Regions from separate parts of the Paraburkholderia sp. BL17N1 genome, predicted to be linked through region 4. Evidence: riboswitches for the same ligand, from Rfam matches in the RefSeq annotation. Region 4 holds a riboswitch; each other region holds the start of a gene.

Region 1 (4,943 bases), on a different contig from region 4:
GCTCGGCCAGCGGATTGCGCAACAGCACCTGCAGCAACGCGCCGGCCAACGCGAGCAACGCGCCGCAGGCAAAGCCGGCCACCGCGCGCGGCAATCGCAACGTGCGGACGATTTCCGCAGTCAGGTCGGCGGCGCCGACAGACGGCGCATGCGACGGCATCAGCGCCGCCAGCACGCGCATCGGCGCGAGCGATACGCTGCCGAGCGCGAGCGACGCCATCAGCACCGCCAGCGCAATCAGGGCGAGCGCCAGCCAGATCGCGGCCGCGCGCTTCGCGCTCATCACGCGCAGTGTCGCGGGCATCGAACTCGAATGGCGATTCATCTGCGCGAACTCAACGACAGGGCGCAAGCGTCACTGCTGCTGCCAACCAACCGTGAGATACGCACCACGCCGTGGCGAGTTATACGAGTAGGCCGTTTCATAGTCCTTGTCCAACAGATTCTGGATTTGCGCGGCCACGTACCATGCTTTCGTGATGTTGTAGCGCGCCGACAGATTCACCACGCCATAGCCGCCCAGCTTGCCGCTGCTGTCGTTGCTCGGGCCGCTCACGATCCATTCGCCGCCCACCCGCCACCCGGCGATGCTGCGGTTCACCGTCAGCGCCCCGAAGCGCCGGGCGCGCCGCACGAGGTCGGCATCGTTGTCGAGGTCGACGGGATTTTGCAGCGTCAGCGACGCGCGCACGTCCGTCTTGCCGACATGGCCGCTCCACGATCCTTCGATGCCCTGCACCTTCGCATGGCCGACGTTCTCGGCCAGATAGATGCCGGGCGTCACCTGCTCGTAGTTAATCAGATTCGAATAGCGCGTCTGGAATGCGGAAAGGCGCATCACGCCGAGCGCATTCGATGCGTACTGCAGCGCGGCTTCGATCGAATGGCTGCGCTCCGGCTGGATCGCCGGATTGCCGCTGATCGGATAGTACAGATCGTCAAAGCTCGGCGCGCGAAACGAATCCGAATAGCTTGCGGTCACCTTCCAATGGCCGGTGATGTCGAAACCGTAGCCGAGATAGTAACTGTTCGCTCCGCCGAAATCGGAATACTGGTCGCGCCGCACGTTGGCCTGAAACTGGTTGCGCCCGAAGCGTCCCGTATAGCCGACGAAGCCCGAATCCACATGACGGTCCGGCGCCGCGAACGTGTCCGAATCGAGGCTTTGATCGAGATGCTCATAGCCGACCTGCAGTTTCTGCTGCGCGGCCAGCGCGAAATCGTTCTGCCATGTGTACTGGCGATTGTCTGTATCGAAGCGGCCGTTGTACACCCCGTTGGTGTTCGACACGCTGCGGTCGTCGCCTTCTGCGACGATGAAGTGCGTGGTCCACCAGTCGGTCAGCTTGCCGTTCGCGAACACCGAGACCTGGCGCACCTTGCTATACAGGTTGTTCAGATCGGTCGGCACGCCGTACGCGTTGTCGTAGCTGTTGTTGCCATTCGACTGCAAGTAGCTGGCGCCGGCGTCCCATTTGTCGTTGAACTTGTGGCGCAGCGAAGCCGAGATACTCTCGTTCAGATAGCCGTTCGCGTTCGGATTGGCGCTGGGCGCCTCCTTCGTATTCAGCGACGAGAAGCCGTCGTCCTTCGAACGCGCGAGCGAAATGCTGAAGGTCGTGTTGCCGTCCTTGTCCAATGCACCGTTCACGCCCGCCTGCTGCGTCTGCGTGTGATAGCTGCCGTAGCCGAGCGAAAAATTGAAACGCGGCGGGTGATCGCCGCCGTTTTTCGTGAACACCTGCACCACACCGCCGATCGCGCCCGAGCCGTACAACGCCGACACGTTGCCGTTCACCACCTCCACGTGATCGATCTGGTCGAGTGGGATCTGCGCGAGTTGCGACGCACCCAGACTCACCGAATCGACGCGCACGCCGTCGATCAGCAGCAGCGATTGCGTCGACGACGCGCCGCGCAAAAAGAGGCTCGTCGTCGAACCGGGGCCACCTGTGCGCGAGATTTGCGCGCCGGGCGCGAGTTGCAGGAGGCCGGGCAAATCGGTCGCGGTGGTGTCGGCGATATCCTGCTGATCGAACAGCGAGGTCTGCGGGATCGTGTCGGCGAGCGCTTGCGGCGCGCGATCCGCGGTCACCACCACGGGCGACAGCACCGCCGAAGAGGACACCGAACTCGAAGAATCCGCCGACGGAGACGAAGCAGATGAAGCAGAAGATGAAGACGCGACTTGCGCGTGCACGACGATCGGCAGGCTCGCAAAGGCGAGCAGCACCGCGCGGGCGAAGGGGGACAGCATGGGGTGAACGTCCTGTGGATAGCGTGCGCGGCCCGCTTCCCCGCAGGCCGATGCGTAACGAGGCGCCCGCGTATTTAACATTTTCGCGCGGGACGTGCCTCTCCCTCTGGCCGGTATCCGGGCTGGCGACGCATCGATCCCGCCTTCCCACGCGAGACGCGCAGTGGCACACTCGCGAGTTGAACTTCCAGCTCGCGAGCGGGATCGACTTGCATGACGAATGCGGTCGCTTACCGTTGCGGGGGCAGCGCAGGTTGGCGCGTTTAGCTGAATCCAGATGAACCGCGCGCCCTGCTTCCCGTTTAACTGCGTGGGCCGTTGAAAAAAAGCCGCACGCGGGCACCAGAGTGCGGGCAGTTTAGGAGCGGCCTCGGAGTCCGTCAAGAATGGTGAGATCGCAGGCCATGTGTTCTGTTAAGTGCAGGCTCTTGTCCGACGCGTGAGTACTTTTTCATCATATGGTCGATAAAAAGCCTGCACAAAGCGATGTTGTTACGTCTCGAAACGAGACAATTGTCGGAACCTGCGACATTCCGCGCTAAAATGCGATGTCTTTAGAGGACGCAGCAGATGCTCACCGAACTCGAAACACTTTCACAAAATATCGGCAAGCTGATCGCGATCAGCCAGCGCCACAATGAGGCGCGACTCGCGCTCGAAGAGCAACTCGCGCAATCGCGCGCCGACGCCGAAGCCACGCGCACGGAACTTGCAATGCTGCGCGAGGAACGTAACGCGCTGCAGGCGGAACGCGACGCGCTTTCGGCGAAGATCGACGACGCACAAGTGCGCCTGAACGCGATCCTCGAGAAGCTGCCGCGTGCGCGCGCGCACAGTGAGCCGGACAACCAGCTCGATCTGCTCGAGCCGGCTCAGCAAGTAGCCGAAGCCGGGAGCGACGTGACCCGCCACGGAGAAAATGCATGACCACCAAGCAGATCGAAGTATCGATTCTCGGCGTGCCCTATCGCCTCGCCTGCTCGCCGCAAACGGAAGCGGCGCTGCTCGAAGCGGTTGCACGCGTCGACGCCGAAATGTCGAAGATCCGCAATAACAGCAACGTGCGCGGCACGGATCGCATTGCCGTCATGGCTGCGCTGTCGCTGGCATCGGAACTGCTTAGACTGCAATCGAGCGTGAGACACGGAGAAGCATTTCCCGCTGAAGAAATCCGGCGTACAATGCATCAAATGAACGAACAACTAGGTACTGTGATTGAGCAGTACAGCGTGCAATAAGGTACATGTGTTATCGTGCTGCCGGTCCTGAGATCGGCGGCGGATTCAAACGGAATGTGTGAGCACAAGGTGTGCAAGATTCAGCAAACGTTTGAGTTCAATCGGTAGTTCGTTTTTCAGCTTCATCGGTTTAGCTTCCCTGCCTGGTTCGCCAAGGTCATATATTCCTTGAACCAATGCCATGTGCACGGTTGCGGAAATTTGTAGCACGGGTGTGCGCGTCACTCTGTCTGATGTACCCGAAGTGTTGCTAACTGCGACCAATTCTGAACCCCCGGTTCAGGATGCCGGCCTAGCGGCTAAGGCGGGGACCTTATTTAGAACGGCATCGGACTTCGGTTCGGTGCCGTTTTTCTTTGGGCGCTGTTTTTTGTTGGCCGATTTCTTCCGCATCTTCAACCCCTTAACGTTCAATTCGATTCATGCGCTACTGGCTAATGAAGTCCGAACCGGACGAAGCAAGCATCGACCATCTCGCCAAGGCACCGCATCGCACATTGCCGTGGACCGGCGTGCGCAACTATCAGGCGCGCAATTTCATGCGCGACATGATGCAGGTCGGCGACGGTGTGCTGTTCTATCACTCGAGCTGTCCGGAGCCTGGCATCGCGGGCATTGCGGAGGTATCGTCCACTGCGTATCCCGACCCGACGCAGTTCGACAAGAAGAGTCCCTACTACGACGCGAAGTCGTCGCAGGAAACGCCCCGCTGGGTGCTCGTCGATGTGGTGTTCAAGAAGAAGATTCCGCTTATCCCGCTCGCCGCGTTACGCGAGCACGACGAACTCGCGGACATGCGCGTGCTCGCCAAAGGCAACCGCCTGTCGATTACACCGGTGACCGAGGCCGAATGGCGATTCATCACCAAGCGGCTCGCCTGATCGTGCATGCCTGATGAATGCGTGGCGTGTATTTGTGCGCACGCAAACGTTAAAGCAACGTCAAACCCGGGAACCAAGCTCAGGTTACAAGCGCCTAACGATCTCGCAAACGCCATGCCACGGCGCGGCGGTTGCACCAATCGTGCACAACCTGTTCAAGCAAGGAGTCCAACAATGACGAAAAACACCGCACGTGCACTCGCTTTCGCCCTCGTCTGCGCCGCGCCCGCCGCGCTCGCACTGACGCCGGCCATGGCACGCGCGCAAAGCACCGGCCAATATCAGCCGGCCGGCGTGCTGTCGTTGAACGCGCAGGCCAGCGCTGAAGTGCCGCAAGACGTCGTCGATATCACGCTGTTCTACGAGCAGGAAGCGAGCGATCCGTCGGCGCTCACGTCAACGCTGAACCAGCGCGCCGATTCGGCGCTGCAAAGAGCCAAGGGTGTGAGCGGCGTGACGGCGCGCACGGGCTCGTTCTCGATCTATCCGTCCACCGACCGTGACGGGCGCATTTCCGCATGGCGCGGCCGCACGGAGATCGTACTCGAATCGCACGACTTCGCCGCG
Region 2 (4,943 bases), 330 kb from region 4:
GGATCGACAGCCCGCCGAGAATGCCGAGACGCGGGTTCATCGTTTTCAGCGCGAGCGCTTCGCCGCCTTCCACGCCGATCGTTACTTCGAAGCCGCCGCCGTACGCATGCTCCGCCGCGAGTTCGGCCAGATGCTCGGCCATCATTCTGCGCGGCACCGGGTTGATGGCGGGTTCGCCGACCGGCAGCGTCAGCCCCGCGCGCGTCACCGTGCCGACGCCCGGCCCCGCGCGAAATATCACGCCCGCTTCGGCGATGAGGCGCACGCGCGCGAAGACGAGCGCGCCGTGCGTGACGTCGGGATCGTCGCCGGCGTCCTTGATCGTGCCGGCTTCCGCGCCTTCTTCGCCATTCCCGATCAGGCGGCAGAACACCAGCGGCATCGGCACATGCTGCCCCTTCGGCAACACGATCTCCGCCACTTCGCTGACGACACCCGCGAGCAACAGACGCGCCGCCGCCAGCGACGTCGCGGTGGCGCAACTGCCGGTCGTGTAGCCGCTACGCAGCGGCGCGGGTTGTTCGGGGGTTTCTTCGCGCATCAGGGTTCTGGCGATGGGTCGGTGGGGGTGGCGCCGGTCGTGTTCGTCGCTTTCGTCGTGTTGGTCGAGTTGGTCGTGTTGGTGACATTCGTGGCGCTCATACCGCTTCCGGCACTTGCGGCACGCCTGGAATTCGGCACATTCACCGCATTCGTCGCATTGGTTGCGTTAATCACGGTTTCGGTTCCCACGAGGTTCACGCCCTCGCCGCTCGCCGGCTTCGTCACCTCCAGCAGCGTGATCGGCAACGCCTGCCGCCACGTATCGAACCCGCCAAGCGGTTGCGCGTCCGCCAATGCGATCCGTGTCAACGTCCCGCCATGCCGCTCGCGCCACGCCGTCAACGCCGCCTCGCCTTGCAACGTCACCGCATTGGCGACCAGCCGCCCGCCTTCGCGCAGACCTGCCCAGCATGCCTCCAGCACGCCCGGCACGGTCACGCCCCCGCCGATGAACACGGCATCCGGCACCGGCAACCCCTGCAGCGCCTCAGGCGCGCGCCCCGCCACGAGTTGCAGCCCCGGCACACCCAACGTATCGCGATTGTGTTCGATGAAACGTTGCCGTTCCGCGTGCCCTTCAATCGCAATCGCGCGACAGGTGGAATGCGCGCGCATCCATTCGATGCCGATCGAGCCGCTGCCCGCGCCCACATCCCACAGCAATTCGCCGGGCGTCGGCGCGAGGCGCGCGAGCGTGATCGCGCGCACGTCGCGCTTGGTCAACTGGCCGTCGTGACGAAACGCATCGTCGGGCAAACCGCAGGTCAGCGGCAGACGCGGTGCACCTTCGGTAGCACGGCAGTCGAGCGCGATCAGGTTCAGCGCGGCCACGTCGCCCGCGGACCACTGATCCGCGCGGCCGTCGATGCGCCGCTCCAGCTCGCCGCCCAGGTGTTCCAGCACACTCATGCGGGTCGCCCCGTAACCTCGTGCGTTCAGCAATGCCGCGAGCGCCGCGGGCGTGCGCCCGTCCGCGCTGAGCACGAACATGCGCGCGCCGTCGTGCAGATGCGCGTTCAGCGCGGGCAACGGCCGCCCCACCAGCGACACCGTCGCGACATCCTGCAACGGCCAGCCGAGCCGCGCGGCCGCCAGCGACAACGACGACGGCGCCGGCAGCACCCGCAATTCCCCCGCCGGCAATTGCCGCGCGAGTGTCGCGCCGACGCCGAACAGCATCGGATCGCCGCTCGCCAGCACGCACACGGCTGCGCCGCGCTCGGCCAGCAAGGGCGCGAGATCGAAGGGACGCGGCCAGGCGGCACGGCGCGCGGCGAGACGCGCGGGCAGCATCGCCAGATGACGTTCGCCGCCGTACACCACCGACGCTTCCAGCAAGGCCCGCCGCGCGGGCCGCCCCAAGCCGGCGAAGCCGTCGTCGCCTATGCCCACCACCGTCAGCCACGCGGGCATGCATCCATCCTCATTCTGTGTCTTCAAATAATGCGCTGTGCCACGCCGATCAAAGCGTCCAGCCTCGTTGTGCTGTTCGAAAAAAGGCATAATACAGCCGCCGGTGCCCTTCGGGGCCGAAGAGGGAACACAGTGCCACTGTGGCTGCCCCCGCAACTGTATGCAGCGAGTCCGCCTGCGCTCCACGCCACTGGTTCGACCGGGAAGGCCGCAGCGGACCATGACCTGCCAGCCAGGAGACCTGCCGGCGAGACTGTTCGTGCCAGCCAACATCGGGCGGGGTGTACCGATGCCGCAGCCATGCCCGCCTCACGGCATGCTCGGGCCGTCGCGCGACGCTAAACCCGGTGTCCGTCTTGAATCAAGCAACGCCCTCCACCGTTTTATCCGACGCGGCCGCCACGCTGCGGCCCTCGGCGTGTCCGGGGCTGCTGCGCATCGTCGCCGCGCGCGACGGCGGGATTTGCCGGATCAAACTGCCCGGCGGCGAATTGAGCGCGGCGCAGGCTCGGGCGATCGCGGAGGCTAGCGCGCGGCACGCGGGCGGGGTGATCGAGTTGACCAATCGCGCGAATGTGCAGGTGCGTGGCGTGAAGCGCGGTGAAGAGGCGGCTTTGATCGCGGCTTTGATCGACGCCGGTCTTGGGCCGATGCCGGCGAACGGCGTGGCGGGCCGTGCGAACACGATGGCGGCGGCCGACGCTGTGAATGAATGGGCCTCGAAAGCCCCGGACGCAGCAGCGCAGCGAGTGGGCACTGCCCACGCACTCTCCGCCGCAGTCTCGGCCGACGACGTCCGCAACGTCATGATCAGCCCCGCTGCCGGACGCGATCCATTCGCGCTGTTCGACACACGCCCGCTGTGCGCCGAATTGCTCACTATGCTGCAAAGCGAAGCGCGTTTCGCGGCGCTGTCGCCGAAATTCGCACTGTTGCTGGACGGCGGCGAACGGCTCGCGAGAGTGGACCATCCGCACGATGTGTGGCTGGCGGCGTCGCAAGAGGCGGACGGCGTGCGGTTCGTGTTCGGGTTCGCGGGTTGTCCGCCTGTGAGCGCCTATGCCGGCGCGCTTATGCAACGCCAAAGCACCGTGCTTGCAAAACCGGGCGTGAACAACACAGGGGCTCTAGCCGCAATCCTGCCTTCACAAGTCCCGGCACTAGTACGCGCGCTGCTCCTCACATTCCTCGACCTCGCCGCCGCCGACGCCACACGCATGCGCCACCTGCTAACCGCGCATTCCGTCGACGCAGTACTGCATCACGCCCAGCGCTATCTCGACTTCCCACTGACGCGAAACGCGAAGCTCGCCAACTGGCACCGCATTACACCAGCCGACGCCAACCTTCGCCTTGGCGCTCACGCCCAACGCGTGCCCGGAGCCTGGCACGTCGGCGGCCAGCCACCGCTGGGACGTCTCGATGCAGACACGCTAACGGGACTCGCCACGCTGTCGCAACAGCACGGCAGCGCCACGCTTCACCTGACACCCTGGCAAAGCGTGCTATTACCCGACATCGCCACGCACGCCGTTCCGATCTTGTTGTCCGGCCTGAACGCCCTCGGTCTCGCCTGCGATCCCGCACACGCGATCACGCACCTGATCGCGTGCGCCGGATCGAGCGGCTGCGTGAAGGGCCTCGCCGACACCAAGAACGACGCGTTGCGCCTCGCGGCTCGGCTGCCAGCCGGCGTGGACGTGCATCTGAGCGGCTGCTTGCGCTCGTGCGCCGCCGCGCATTGCGCGCCGTTCACGCTGCTCGCCGCCGCGCCCGGCCTGTACGACCTTTATCGGCGCGACGGCCGGCCCGGCTTCGGCCAGTGCGTCGCGCGCCAACTGACGATCGGCGAGGCCGCCGACCTGCTCGAACGCCTCGCCCGGAGTGACACCGATGCTTGATTACATTCGCGACGGTCAGGAGATCTATCGCCAATCCTTCGCGACGATCCGTGCGGAGGCCGACTTGTCGCGCATTCCCGCCGACCTCGAAAAACTCGCGGTGCGCGTGATCCACGCATGCGGCATGGTCGATGTGATCGACGATCTGCAATTTTCCGCGGGCGCGGGCGCGGCGGGCCGCGCGGCGCTCGCGCAAGGCGCGCCGATCCTGTGCGATGCCGGCATGGTCGCGCAAGGCATCACGCGCGCGCGGCTGCCGGCGAACAACGAGGTCATCTGCACGCTGACGCATCCAGACGTGCCGTCGCTCGCACGTGAACTCGGCAATACGCGCTCGGCGGCCGCGCTCGAATTGTGGCGGCCGCAGCTGGCGAGCGGCGTGGTCGTGATCGGCAATGCGCCGACCGCCCTGTTTCATCTGCTCGATATGCTCGACGCCGGTGCGCCCAAACCCGCGCTGATTCTCGGCTTTCCAGTGGGTTTTGTCGGCGCGGCCGAATCGAAAGCCATGCTCGCGGACGACAGCCGCGGCGTGCCCTACGTGGTGGTGCATGGCCGGCGCGGCGGCAGCGCGATGGCGGCGGCCGCCGTGAACTCGCTCGCCACGGAGGTCGAATAAATGACGGCGCAAGGACGTTTGTTCGGCCTCGGCGTCGGCCCCGGCGACCCGGAACTCATCACCCTGAAGGCGGTGCGCTTGCTGAAGGCGGCGCCGGTGGTCGCGTACTTTGTCGCGAAGGGGAAGAAGGGCAACGCGTTCAGCATCATCGAAGCGCATTTGCACGATGCCCAGCAGCATCTGCCGCTCGTCTATCCCGTGACCACCGAAGCGCTCGAACCGCCGCTTTCCTATGAAGCGATCATCGCCGACTTCTACGACACCGCCGCGCAAATCGTCGCCACGCACCTCGACGCAGGCCGCGACGTCGCCGTGATCTGCGAAGGCGATCCGTTCTTCTACGGCTCGTACATGTACCTGCACGACCGGCTCGCGGCGCGCTACGAAAGCGAAGTCGTGCCCGGTGTGTGCTCGATGCTCGGCGGCGCCGCCGTGCTCGGCGCGCCGCTGGTGTATCGCAATCAAAG
Region 3 (4,943 bases), 1.4 Mb from region 4:
GAGCATGTTATGTATCGTGCATCGACACGGGCCATCGGGCTGGCGTCGGCGCAGGCAACGAGAGAGTGTCCGCAGATCAGGAGGGGAATTGTGCCGACATGCAGAATCAATGCGCGGGTCGTGTACGCAGCCCTGACATCGGACAAATCCGGGAACGCGCAGCAAGCAACCTGATAAAAAAGGGCGACCGGAGTCGCCCTGAATGGTCACGCAAAACACCTGCCCTGTCCCGATGGTGCGGACAACCGGAGGCCGTGTGCAGCAACCAAGTTGTTAAATTCGAACGGAACAGATGTTTGTAGCTCTTGAGCATCGCGGGCGAATTTATCCACAGAAATTGTTCAGAAGCCTGTGGATAACCACCCCACAACCGCCCCAACTCCTTGACGCAGAACCCATCTTGACCGCTGCGCGCAAACTGCGGAGAGCGAAGCACGGCGAGCGAACCGTTGAGCGAAACCGCCGAAGCGGCCGCACTCGTCATGCCAATCAAGCCGACTTCACCGCCGACCGCCCCGCCACCCGCATCAACGCAATCCGCTCGACCAGTGCGCCAAACAGCAGCCCGATCGTCGCCCACATAATCGCCTGCATGCCGAGCGCCGCGACGCGGAATTTCCACAGCAGCACCGCCGGGAAAGCCTCCGGCACTTCGTTGATCGCGGGCATCGACAACTGCACCGCCGCGATGATCACAATGAACACCACCGCCCCCACGATCGAGCCGTTCCACGCGCCAAGTTTCATCGCCGCACGGCGCCGCACCTTGAGCGAGAACACCATCGCCGCCAGCGAGATCGCAATCATCAGGAAGAACAGCCCCGTGCGCGTCCCGATCGTCTCAGGGTCGCCGACCGAGGGCGGGTTCGCCGGATACTTCAGATTCGGCACGATCGCGAGCGCAATGAACGCGCCAAGCGCAAGCCATGCGGACAACGCGCGCGGGCTCAACGCGCCCACTCGGCCATAAGCGTAAGCGAAGACCAGCGAGAACAAGCCGCCGAATGCCGCGCCGTAAGTCAGCACGCCAGTCAACAAGCCGATACCCCGCTGCGTGTCGCGGCTCACCATCTCAGGCTCGGGCGCCTCGCCTTTCGCGGCGTCGGCCTTTTCTTCGAATGAAATGGCCTGATTGACCTGCGGCTCGCCCACCACCCGCGCGAAGCCGAACGTGAGGAGTCCCGAGGCGATGCCTGCAAGCATCCCGCGTACCAACAATTTACCCACCATGGTCGACTCCGTTAGTGGCAGGGAAAGCCGAGCAGATGGCGGCCGTCGTGCACGAACTCATGCACGTACATGCCCGGCACCAGCGAGGTGGCACCCTGTTCCGCACCCACGAAGTAAAGCGCGAGCAGCAACAGCAAACCGCCGAACACGACCCAGGGCAGCAACTCGCGCAGCGGAATCGGCGTGGGTTGAGCAACAGGCTGATTGGCGGGATCGAAAACAGCTTCGGTCATGATGGACATCTCCTGGGGTAACGCGCCCCGATAGTCATTGCAGAGGATTGGTGCGAAGCTCAGGTCTGGCTTTCGGCTTGTGCTGCCGATTACAGTGGCGCGACCGCGCCGGGCTCTCACCGGCTTCCGCGCTTCGCAGTCCCGCTATTCTACGCGCTAAACTTCGGCACCCGGCAACGCAAAACACACGTTTCATGCCGCCGGCGTTGGGCTTCGGGACGTGGCTTGATAGGACATGAACGGAATGGACACAAGGCTGTTACTGGTCAGCCACGCATCGACCGCGGCCCAGCGCGCAGGCCGTTTTCCCGCCGACGATTCACTCGACGCCCGCGGCCTCGCCGAAGCCCAAACCCACGCCGCACGCTTGCGCCTGGCGATCGCGGAAGAGTCACCGGCTTTCGTCAGCCCGGCCGCCTGCGCGCGCGAAACGGCGACGGCGCTGGGCCTCACGGCGTCGGTCGACGCCGGCCTGGCGGATCTGAACTACGGCGCATGGCAAGGACGGCGGCTCGCCGACCTCGCCGCCGAAGCGCCGCAAGACGTCGCCGCATGGACGCGCGATCCGGACGCCGCGCCTCACGGCGGCGAGTCGTTCAGTCAACTCGTGAAACGGGTAGGAGGATGGCTCGAAGCGTTGTTGGACGGCGAGACGGATCGTGCATCGAGCAACGTGGTCGCCGTCACCCACGCGCCGGTGCTGCGGGCAGCGATCGTGTATACGCTCGGAACATCGCCCATCGTTTTTCCGCGCATTGAAATCGCGCCACTTTCGATCATCGAGTTGCGGCACTCGTCGCGCGGCTGGACATGGTGGCCGGCGACACACTAGCCGCTCTAGCCCGGCGGCTTACTTACCCGACACCACCAGACGCAGCTTGTTCGACCCGGTCGGCGTCAGTGTGATATCGGTCCGCTTACCCTTCGCGCCCAGATAAAAGTGCTGACGTCCCGGCGAATTCTGATCGTGCGTCGCGTCGGGCAGACACGATGCGACGTCCGCCGCGACAGCTTGCAGCGCGTCGGCATTCGATCCGGCGTCGTGATGCGGCGTCCACGTGCATTGATAGGCACCGTGACTCGCCGAACATTGCGCGTCGTCGCCGTAAGGTTGCGCGACGCCCTTGCCGTCGTCCGACGTCAATGAGGTGAGCCCGCCAGGGGCCGCCGCGACGATCCGCTTCAGGGATGTGCAAGGGCTAGGCGCATCGTCGGCATACGCACCGCCGGTCAGCAAAACGCCCAGCGACGCAGCGGCGAGCGCGGTGGCAAGCAATCGGGTTCTGTTCATGTCGGCGCGGTCCTTGAAGTCACTCGCAGGTACAAGCGCGGTAGCACGCTTCATACCCAGGAAGGCCGACTCCTCAAGACCGCGCTTCGGTCACCGTCATTACAATCCCGTACCGAATAGAGCCGCCAGCCCCTGCGCCGATCCGAAAATCCCCTTGGCATCGTGCCCGACACCATCGATCACAAACGTCCGATGCGTCGCCAATCCTTCGGGATGCCGCAACGCCATATAGCGCGTGTAAGCCAGGCCGCGCCCGAGCCGGTGTTCACCTTGCGTCAACGCGGCGCACGAGCGGTCGAGTGCCGGATGCTGCGGATCGCAATCCGCGCCGCCAAGCAGCACGGTCACGTCACGCTGCGCGTAACGCGCTTCGAGCGTGGCCGCTGAAGCCGCGTCGCGAGAGTAAGCGGGCAAATCCTCGAGCCCATACTTCCAGCGATTGAACGACGGACACCTCGCCCGATCGAATGCCGCAAACTCGCCGGACACAGCAGACGCAACCGGCCCAACCGGCCGCATTGCATCGAAGTACACATACGACGAAGGATTCGCGACCACATAGCGCAGCGCGATACCGCGCGCCGCGAGGGACGCCTCGTCTCGCGCTACCACTGCGTAGCGCTGCACGACCTGCGCGCCGCCCGAGTGTCCCGCGATCACCACCTCGGCGAGCGACGCGAACTGCTCGCGCGACGCCAGCGTGTCCACAATCGCGTCGAGCACATCGAACGAACTGATCGGCGCGGGACCTTCGGCGTTCTCGCCAGCCATCCAGCTCGTCCAGTCCCAATGCAACGTGGACGGCGGCAGTTCATGCGCGTCGACATCCGCGGTCGCGAGAAACTGCGGCACGATCAGCAGCGTATCGGCTACGCTGGCGCCGGCGAGTGCGCACGAACGCTGCGCGAGTTCGAAATACGTGTCGCCGTTGCGCAGGCGGCCATGAATCAGAATCACGGCGCGTTGGACATCGCGCGTCGGCGCGAGCCAATCGCCGTTGGAAAACACCGGCACCGTGCCGCTGCCGGCTCGCGTCGTGACGCTCAGATGCCGGCTCGCCACGACCGCGACCGGATGTTCATTCGGCGCGCGTTCGTCGTCTGTGATGAAAGGCTGGGTCATGCAATAGGCTCGTGGTCGATCAATGAGTGGCGGGTCTAGCCGCCGCGCCGCTCGACATGCGTCCGGCGCGCGTGAAGTACACCATCGCGAGCGACACGAAGCCGGCAAAAATCAGGTAAAACGCGGGCGTGAGGCTGCTGCCGGTCACGCGCGTCAAGCCGGTGATGGTGAGCGGCGCCATGCCGCCGAACAGCGTCACCGCAATGTTGTACGACAGCGCCACGCCCGCCGAACGGCTGCGCACGGGGAACAAGGTCGCGAGCATGCCGGGATGCGCGCCGGACATGGCGGCGAGGAACAGCGTCGCGATCATCTGCGCGATGAACAGGTGCCCCGGCGTCGGATTCGTCACGACGAAGTGATAAAGCGGATACACGCAGACCATCCACGCGATCACGATGGGATAGAACAGCCGGTATGCGCCATAACGATCGGCGAGCTTGCCGGACAGCGGAAACAGAAACAGATTCAGCACACCGGACACGAACGCGCCGAGCAACGCGGTGGACAACGGCAAATGCAATTGCCGTTCGACATACACCGAGAGATAGGAATGCCAGACATAATTTGTCGCCGCGCCGACGATAATCACACCCATCGCGCAAATCGCCGCGTCGCCGTTGTCGCGGAAGAACTGGCGGATCGTGACGCGCGGCGGTTTGTCCTTGTGTTCGAGCAGCCGCTCGAACTCCGGTGACTCGGCCACGCGATGCCGGATATAGAAGCCGAACGGCCCCGCCAGCGCGCCGAACAGAAACGGCAAACGCCAGCCCCACGCCACCAGTTGCTCATGCGTGAGCTGCGTGGTCAGCAGATAGCCGACGCCGGACGACAGCAGCAACGCGAACGCTTGCGCCGACATGTTGAAGCTGCCGTAAAACATCTTCTTGTGCGAGGGCGCGTACTCGACCAGCATCGCGGAAGCCGTCGCGAACTGTCCGCCCACGGATAGCCCTTGCAACAAGCGAGCAAGCACCACCAACAGCGGCGCAGCGATGCCGATGCTCGCATAGCCCGGCGTGAGACCCATCAGCAACGTGCTGGCCGCCATCGAAATGATCAGCAGC
Region 4 (4,943 bases):
GGCGGCAATTCGGCGAGCGCGGTGCGGCCTAAAGTGTCAGCGGCGTGATCCAGTCGCGCGTCGAGGTCGTCGATTTCTTGCGCCTGATGCAAGCCGAGGTGACGATCGGGGAGTGCGATTTCATCGCTGGCGGCAATGTGTCCGCACCAGCGCAGATCCGGCGGCAACGCTTCTTCCAGCATCTGCGCATGCCGCGCGGAGCCGACGCGATTGGCGAGCACGCCGTAAAACGGCACCTGCGGCCGGAATTGCGCGAGACCGAAGGCGACCGCGCCGAAGGTCTGCGCCATCGCCTTCGCCGAAATCACCGCGAGCACCGGCACGCCGAATACGGTGGCGAGATCGGCGCTGCTCGGCGTGCCGTCGAACAGACCCATCACGCCTTCGATCAGGATCAGGTCGGCTTCGGCGGCGGCCTGCGCGAGCAGCGTGCGGCAGGCGGCTTCGCCTACCATCCACAGATCGAGCGAGAGGACCGGCGCGCCGCTCGCGCGCGCCAGAATCATCGGATCGAGAAAATCCGGTCCGGTCTTGAAGACGCGCACGCGTCGCCCCAGCCGCCGATGGTAGCGCGCGAGTCCCGCCGTGATCGTGGTCTTGCCTTGACCCGAAGCAGGCGCACTGATGAACAGGGCGGGGCACGCGGCCATCGCTTAGAACTCCACGCCGCGCTGCGCTTTCACGCCCTGCTCCCGATACGGATGCTTGACGATGCGCATTTCGGTGACGAGGTCGGCGGCTTCGATCAGCGCGTCCGGCGCGTGACGGCCGGTCACCACCACATGCAGCATCGGCGCGCGCGCGGCGATTACCGACAGGACTTCGTCGAGCGGCAGGTATTCGTACTTGAGCACCGTGTTCAGCTCGTCGAGGATCACCATCTGGTACTCGCCGCTTTCGATCATGCGACGCGCTTCGTCCCAGCCTTTGCGCGCGGTCGCGATATCGGCGTCGCGGTTCTGCGTGTTCCAGGTGTAGCCGTCGCCCATCGTGACGAAATCGCAGTTGGCGATCGCGCCGAGAAAGTCGCGCTCCGACGTGTGCAACGCGCCCTTGATGAACTGCACCACGCCGAGACGCATGCCGTGGCCGAGCACACGCACGGCCATGCCGAACGCAGCGGTGGTTTTGCCTTTGCCGGTGCCGGTGTTGACGATCAGCAGGCCTTTTTCGACGGTGGCGTTGGCCTGTTTTTTCTCGTGGCCTTCGCGGCGGCGCTCGGTCATGCGTTGATGCGATTCGGGGTCGGTCTTCATGGCAGGTCCTGTTGCTGTGTGTCGTTGTCTGGGTGTTCGGCGTGAGCGGTGGTTGAGGCGATCGCCACGGTGACGCCGGCATAAACGGTTTTGCGCACGAGGAGCGTGGCGCGAGGCGCATGGCCTATGACGGATTCACCGAGCCCGGCTGCGACGTCGGCCGTCGCGCCAAGCAGCGCGCACGGCTCGCAGACGCCGTCCACGCCGAGGTGCTCGCGCGCTGCCGCCGAAGGCACCGCGACGTGCATCGCCGCAATCTGTTCAAGGCTGAAGAGTGTCAGCGGCAGCGCATGACTCGCGCAGAATTCGAGGAGGCCCACCTCGTGGGCTTTGATGTCGAGCGAGGCGACGGTACGGATTTCGTCGAACGAATGCGCGCCGAGCGCGCCGCGCACCGCGGCTTCGATCTGCTCAGCCGAGCTGTGCAAACGACAACCGATGCCGACGCTCAGCGTTTTCATCGCGTATCCGTCCCGTCCGCGAGCGGCGTTGCAGCGCGTTCCGCATGCGCCGCCTCACGCGCCAATGCGAGCGACGCCACCCCGCCGATCACCACGATCGCCGGCGACCCAAGTCCGGCACGCGCAACGGTGTCGGCAAATTCACCGAGCCGCGCTAGCGCATGGCGTTGCTCGGGACGCGTGGCCGATTCGATCGCCGCGCACGGCGTGTCGACGCTCATGCCGGCCGCGAGCAGCGCGCCGACGATATCGTTGAGCCGCCGCATGCCCATGTAGATCACAAGCGTCATGCGCGTGGCCACGAGTGCGGCCCAGTCGGGCTCGCCGCTGCCCGCGCCGTGCCCGGTGACGAACACGACGCCCTGCGCGTGATCGCGATGCGTGACTGGAATCCCGATCGCCGCGGGCGCCGCGATTCCCGCCGTGATGCCGTTGACGACTTCCACCTCGATACCGGCCGCGTGCAGCGCCTGTTGTTCCTCGCCGCCACGGCCGAACACGAACGGGTCGCCGCCTTTCAAACGCGCGACGCTGCGCCCGGCCCGCACATGTTCGAGCATCTGCGCGACGATGTCTTCCTGCGGTGTCGACGGATGACCGCCGCGTTTACCCACGTAGACGATCAGTGCGTCAGCGCGCGCGAACTGCAGCACTTCAGGATTCACCAGATCGTCGACCAGCACCACGTCGGCTTGCGCCAATGCACGGGTGGCCTTGATGGTCATGAGTTCGACGTCGCCGGGGCCGGCGCCGATCAGCCAGGCGCGGGTCATCGCGGCGTGCACGGCGGGCGCCATGTCGTGACAAGCGGGAAAGGGTAAAGCGCGAAGGGTCGCCAGACGGCGGACGTTGGGGTCATGCAGTGCTACGGATTCAGGCATGGCGCAATGCGTGGTTCGTAGCGAGTTTCACACGAAACTCGCCTACGCGGACACTCTGCGTCGTGCTTTAGCGCCTTCGCATCCGTCCCTCGCGGATTCCGGCGGCCGGCGGCGCGATGTTGCCCTGAGGTTCGCCGCCTCCGCGTCTGGCCGGTATCCGGGCTGGCGGCCTCACGCGCTTTGCCTTCCCGTCCGCATTCGCTGGAAATTGCCGGACAGTGGCTTAAAAAAACGCATGCGCGGCGCAAGTCGATTCAACATCGCGCCGCAGGTCGCTTACCGTTGCGGGGACAGCACAGGTTAAGCGCATGGCGCGCTGCCTGTTTCCCGTTTAACTGCACACGCGAATGCATGTGCGGGCACCAAACGCGCGCATACGATAGCACATGGCGCCCCGTCCGATAAGCGCTTGCGGCCTGGGGTTTCCTTGACGGCACCGGGCCGCGGGCCTACACTCGCACGCACTTTGGTGCTCGTGTGCGCGCTCGTGCGCATGCAGTTAAACGGGAAACAGGGTGCCCACCTGCCATGGATCGGGCCAACCTGTGCTGCCCCCGCAACGGTAAGCGAAATGTGGTGCTAACTGCCGTGTCAAACGCAGTCGGTTAGCGCCGCGGAGCCGGCTTCGATGTCCACGCGCAAGGCCGCGTCGGCATATCACCACTGGGCGAGAAATCACTCGTCCGGGAAGGGGAAGCGGCGCTTTCGCCAGCCCGGATACCGGCCAGATAACGAAGGACGAACGCCGCGGGGATGCGGCGCTGCGTTCATGACTCATTCCCGCTTTCTGTTTTTCTGTTGTCGCGGCAACGCCGACTTTCGTCCCCGTGTTTTGTTATGGTCGCGGCTGGCCGGGCGTGTGCTCCGTTTGCCTCGGCATGCGCTGAAAAACACGCCGGCGTGCACGTGCAACTCCTACGGATGGACCTCACGATGCAAACTCAAATGCGCAAGATCCCCGTCACCATCGTCACGGGCTTTCTCGGCAGCGGCAAGACCACGCTGCTGCGGCATATTCTTCAGCATGCGGGCGGCAAGCGCATCGCGGTGATCGTCAACGAATTCGGCGAACTCGGTATCGACGGGGAAATCCTCAAGGGTTGCGGCATCGGTTGCGATGAAAACGGCGTCGAGACCGAAGGCCAACTGTATGAACTGGCGAACGGCTGCTTGTGCTGCACCGTGCAGGAAGAGTTTTTCCCTGTGATGGAAAAGCTCGTGGAGCGCCGCGAGCAGATCGATCACGTGCTGATCGAGACGTCGGGTCTGGCGTTGCCGAAGCCCTTGGTGCAGGCGTTCAACTGGCCGCAGATCAAGAACAGCTTCACCGTGGATGCCGTGGTCACCGTGGTCGACGGCCCGGCCGCCGCGAGCGGCCAGTTCGCGGATAATCCGGTTGCCGTGGATGCGCAGCGCAAGGCCGATCCGAATCTCGATCACGAGTCGCCGCTGCACGAACTGTTCGAAGACCAGTTGTCGGCGGCCGATCTGGTGATTCTGAACAAAACGGACTTGCTCGACGACGCGCAGCAAAGCGCGGTCGAAGTTTCGATCCGCGAGGAAATTCCGCCGCAAGTGAAGATCGTTCGCACACACATGGGCCAGCTCGATCTGCATACATTGCTGGGCCTCGAAGCGGCGTCGGAAGACACGATCCACTTGCGTCACGATCACCACGGCTCCGCCGACGACGCCGACCACCATCATGACGAGTTCGACTCCGTGGTCGTGCAGGCGAATGCGTCGTCGCGCGAGGCGGTGATCGCCGCGCTGCAACAGCTGGTCGAAACCAACACCATCTATCGCGTCAAAGGCTTCGCGGCGCTGCCGGGCGCGGCGATGCGTCTGGTGATTCAAGGCGTTGGGCGGCGCTTTGACAGCTATTTCGATCGACGCTGGCAGGCCGGCGAAAGCGGCCCGAGCCGCTTCGTGCTGATTGGTGAAGACCTCGATCAGCCGGCGTTGCAACGTGCGTTCGACGCGGCGCTGGGCATGCCGTCGAGCGTCGAAGCGCAGCAGGCGTAAGCGCATATGCATCTGCTGCGCACCACGCCGGGCGGTTTCGTCGACGACACGCAAGGCGTGATCCGGATCGATCAGCAGCCCGCGGATATCGTGGTGCTCAGCTCCGCCGACACCACGCTGTCGCTGCTGGCGAGCGTTTTTCCGCGGCTGGGTGAAGGCTTCCCGAGCGTGCGGCTCGCGAACGTCACGTATTTGCGGCAACCGGCGTCGGTGGATTTTTATCTCGAAGACGTCTTGCAGCATGCGCGCGTGGTGGTGGTCGATCATCTGGGCGGCGAAGCGTATTGGCCTTACGGCATCGAGCAGGTGGTGGCGCTCGC

Evidence for each region. A riboswitch is a leader RNA that binds a small molecule or an ion and turns the genes downstream of it on or off. The one in region 4 is predicted to bind cobalamin.
Region 1: it holds a riboswitch for cobalamin, as region 4 does, so the genes downstream of both, B0G82_RS01750 (TonB-dependent receptor) here and cobA (uroporphyrinogen-III C-methyltransferase) in region 4, are expected to answer to the same signal.
Region 2: it holds a riboswitch for cobalamin, as region 4 does, so the genes downstream of both, cobG (precorrin-3B synthase) here and cobA (uroporphyrinogen-III C-methyltransferase) in region 4, are expected to answer to the same signal.
Region 3: it holds a riboswitch for cobalamin, as region 4 does, so the genes downstream of both, B0G82_RS27915 (CbtB-domain containing protein) here and cobA (uroporphyrinogen-III C-methyltransferase) in region 4, are expected to answer to the same signal.

The regions. Positions count from the first base shown of each region.
Region 1 is NZ_RBIW01000001.1:391,361-396,303, forward strand. It holds gene B0G82_RS01745 (iron ABC transporter permease) at 1-325, opposite strand, end outside; gene B0G82_RS01750 (TonB-dependent receptor) at 356-2,257, opposite strand; cobalamin riboswitch at 2,348-2,619, opposite strand; gene B0G82_RS01755 (ATPase) at 2,828-3,184, shown strand; gene B0G82_RS01760 (cell division protein ZapA) at 3,181-3,495, shown strand; RNA gene ssrS (6S RNA) at 3,629-3,810, shown strand; gene B0G82_RS01770 (EVE domain-containing protein) at 3,918-4,376, shown strand; gene B0G82_RS01775 (SIMPL domain-containing protein) at 4,551-4,943, shown strand, end outside.
Region 2 is NZ_RBIW01000002.1:3,458,538-3,463,480, forward strand. It holds gene B0G82_RS35455 (cobalt-precorrin-5B (C(1))-methyltransferase) at 1-541, opposite strand, end outside; gene cbiE (precorrin-6y C5,15-methyltransferase (decarboxylating) subunit CbiE) at 541-1,956, opposite strand; cobalamin riboswitch at 2,041-2,220, shown strand; gene cobG (precorrin-3B synthase) at 2,313-3,857, shown strand; gene B0G82_RS35470 (precorrin-8X methylmutase) at 3,850-4,476, shown strand; gene B0G82_RS35475 (precorrin-2 C(20)-methyltransferase) at 4,477-4,943, shown strand, end outside.
Region 3 is NZ_RBIW01000002.1:1,778,709-1,783,651, reverse strand. It holds gene B0G82_RS27920 (CbtA family protein) at 490-1,230, opposite strand; gene B0G82_RS27915 (CbtB-domain containing protein) at 1,242-1,463, opposite strand; cobalamin riboswitch at 1,502-1,644, opposite strand; gene B0G82_RS27910 (histidine phosphatase family protein) at 1,708-2,295, shown strand; gene B0G82_RS27905 (hypothetical protein) at 2,314-2,754, opposite strand; gene B0G82_RS27900 (alpha/beta hydrolase) at 2,854-3,876, opposite strand; gene B0G82_RS27895 (MFS transporter) at 3,896-4,943, opposite strand, start outside.
Region 4 is NZ_RBIW01000002.1:3,133,074-3,138,016, reverse strand. It holds gene B0G82_RS33995 (cobyrinate a,c-diamide synthase) at 1-650, opposite strand, end outside; gene cobO (cob(I)yrinic acid a,c-diamide adenosyltransferase) at 654-1,256, opposite strand; gene B0G82_RS33985 (cobalamin biosynthesis protein) at 1,253-1,717, opposite strand; gene cobA (uroporphyrinogen-III C-methyltransferase) at 1,714-2,490, opposite strand; cobalamin riboswitch at 2,729-2,980, opposite strand; cobalamin riboswitch at 3,049-3,342, shown strand; gene cobW (cobalamin biosynthesis protein CobW) at 3,532-4,623, shown strand; gene cobN (cobaltochelatase subunit CobN) at 4,630-4,943, shown strand, end outside.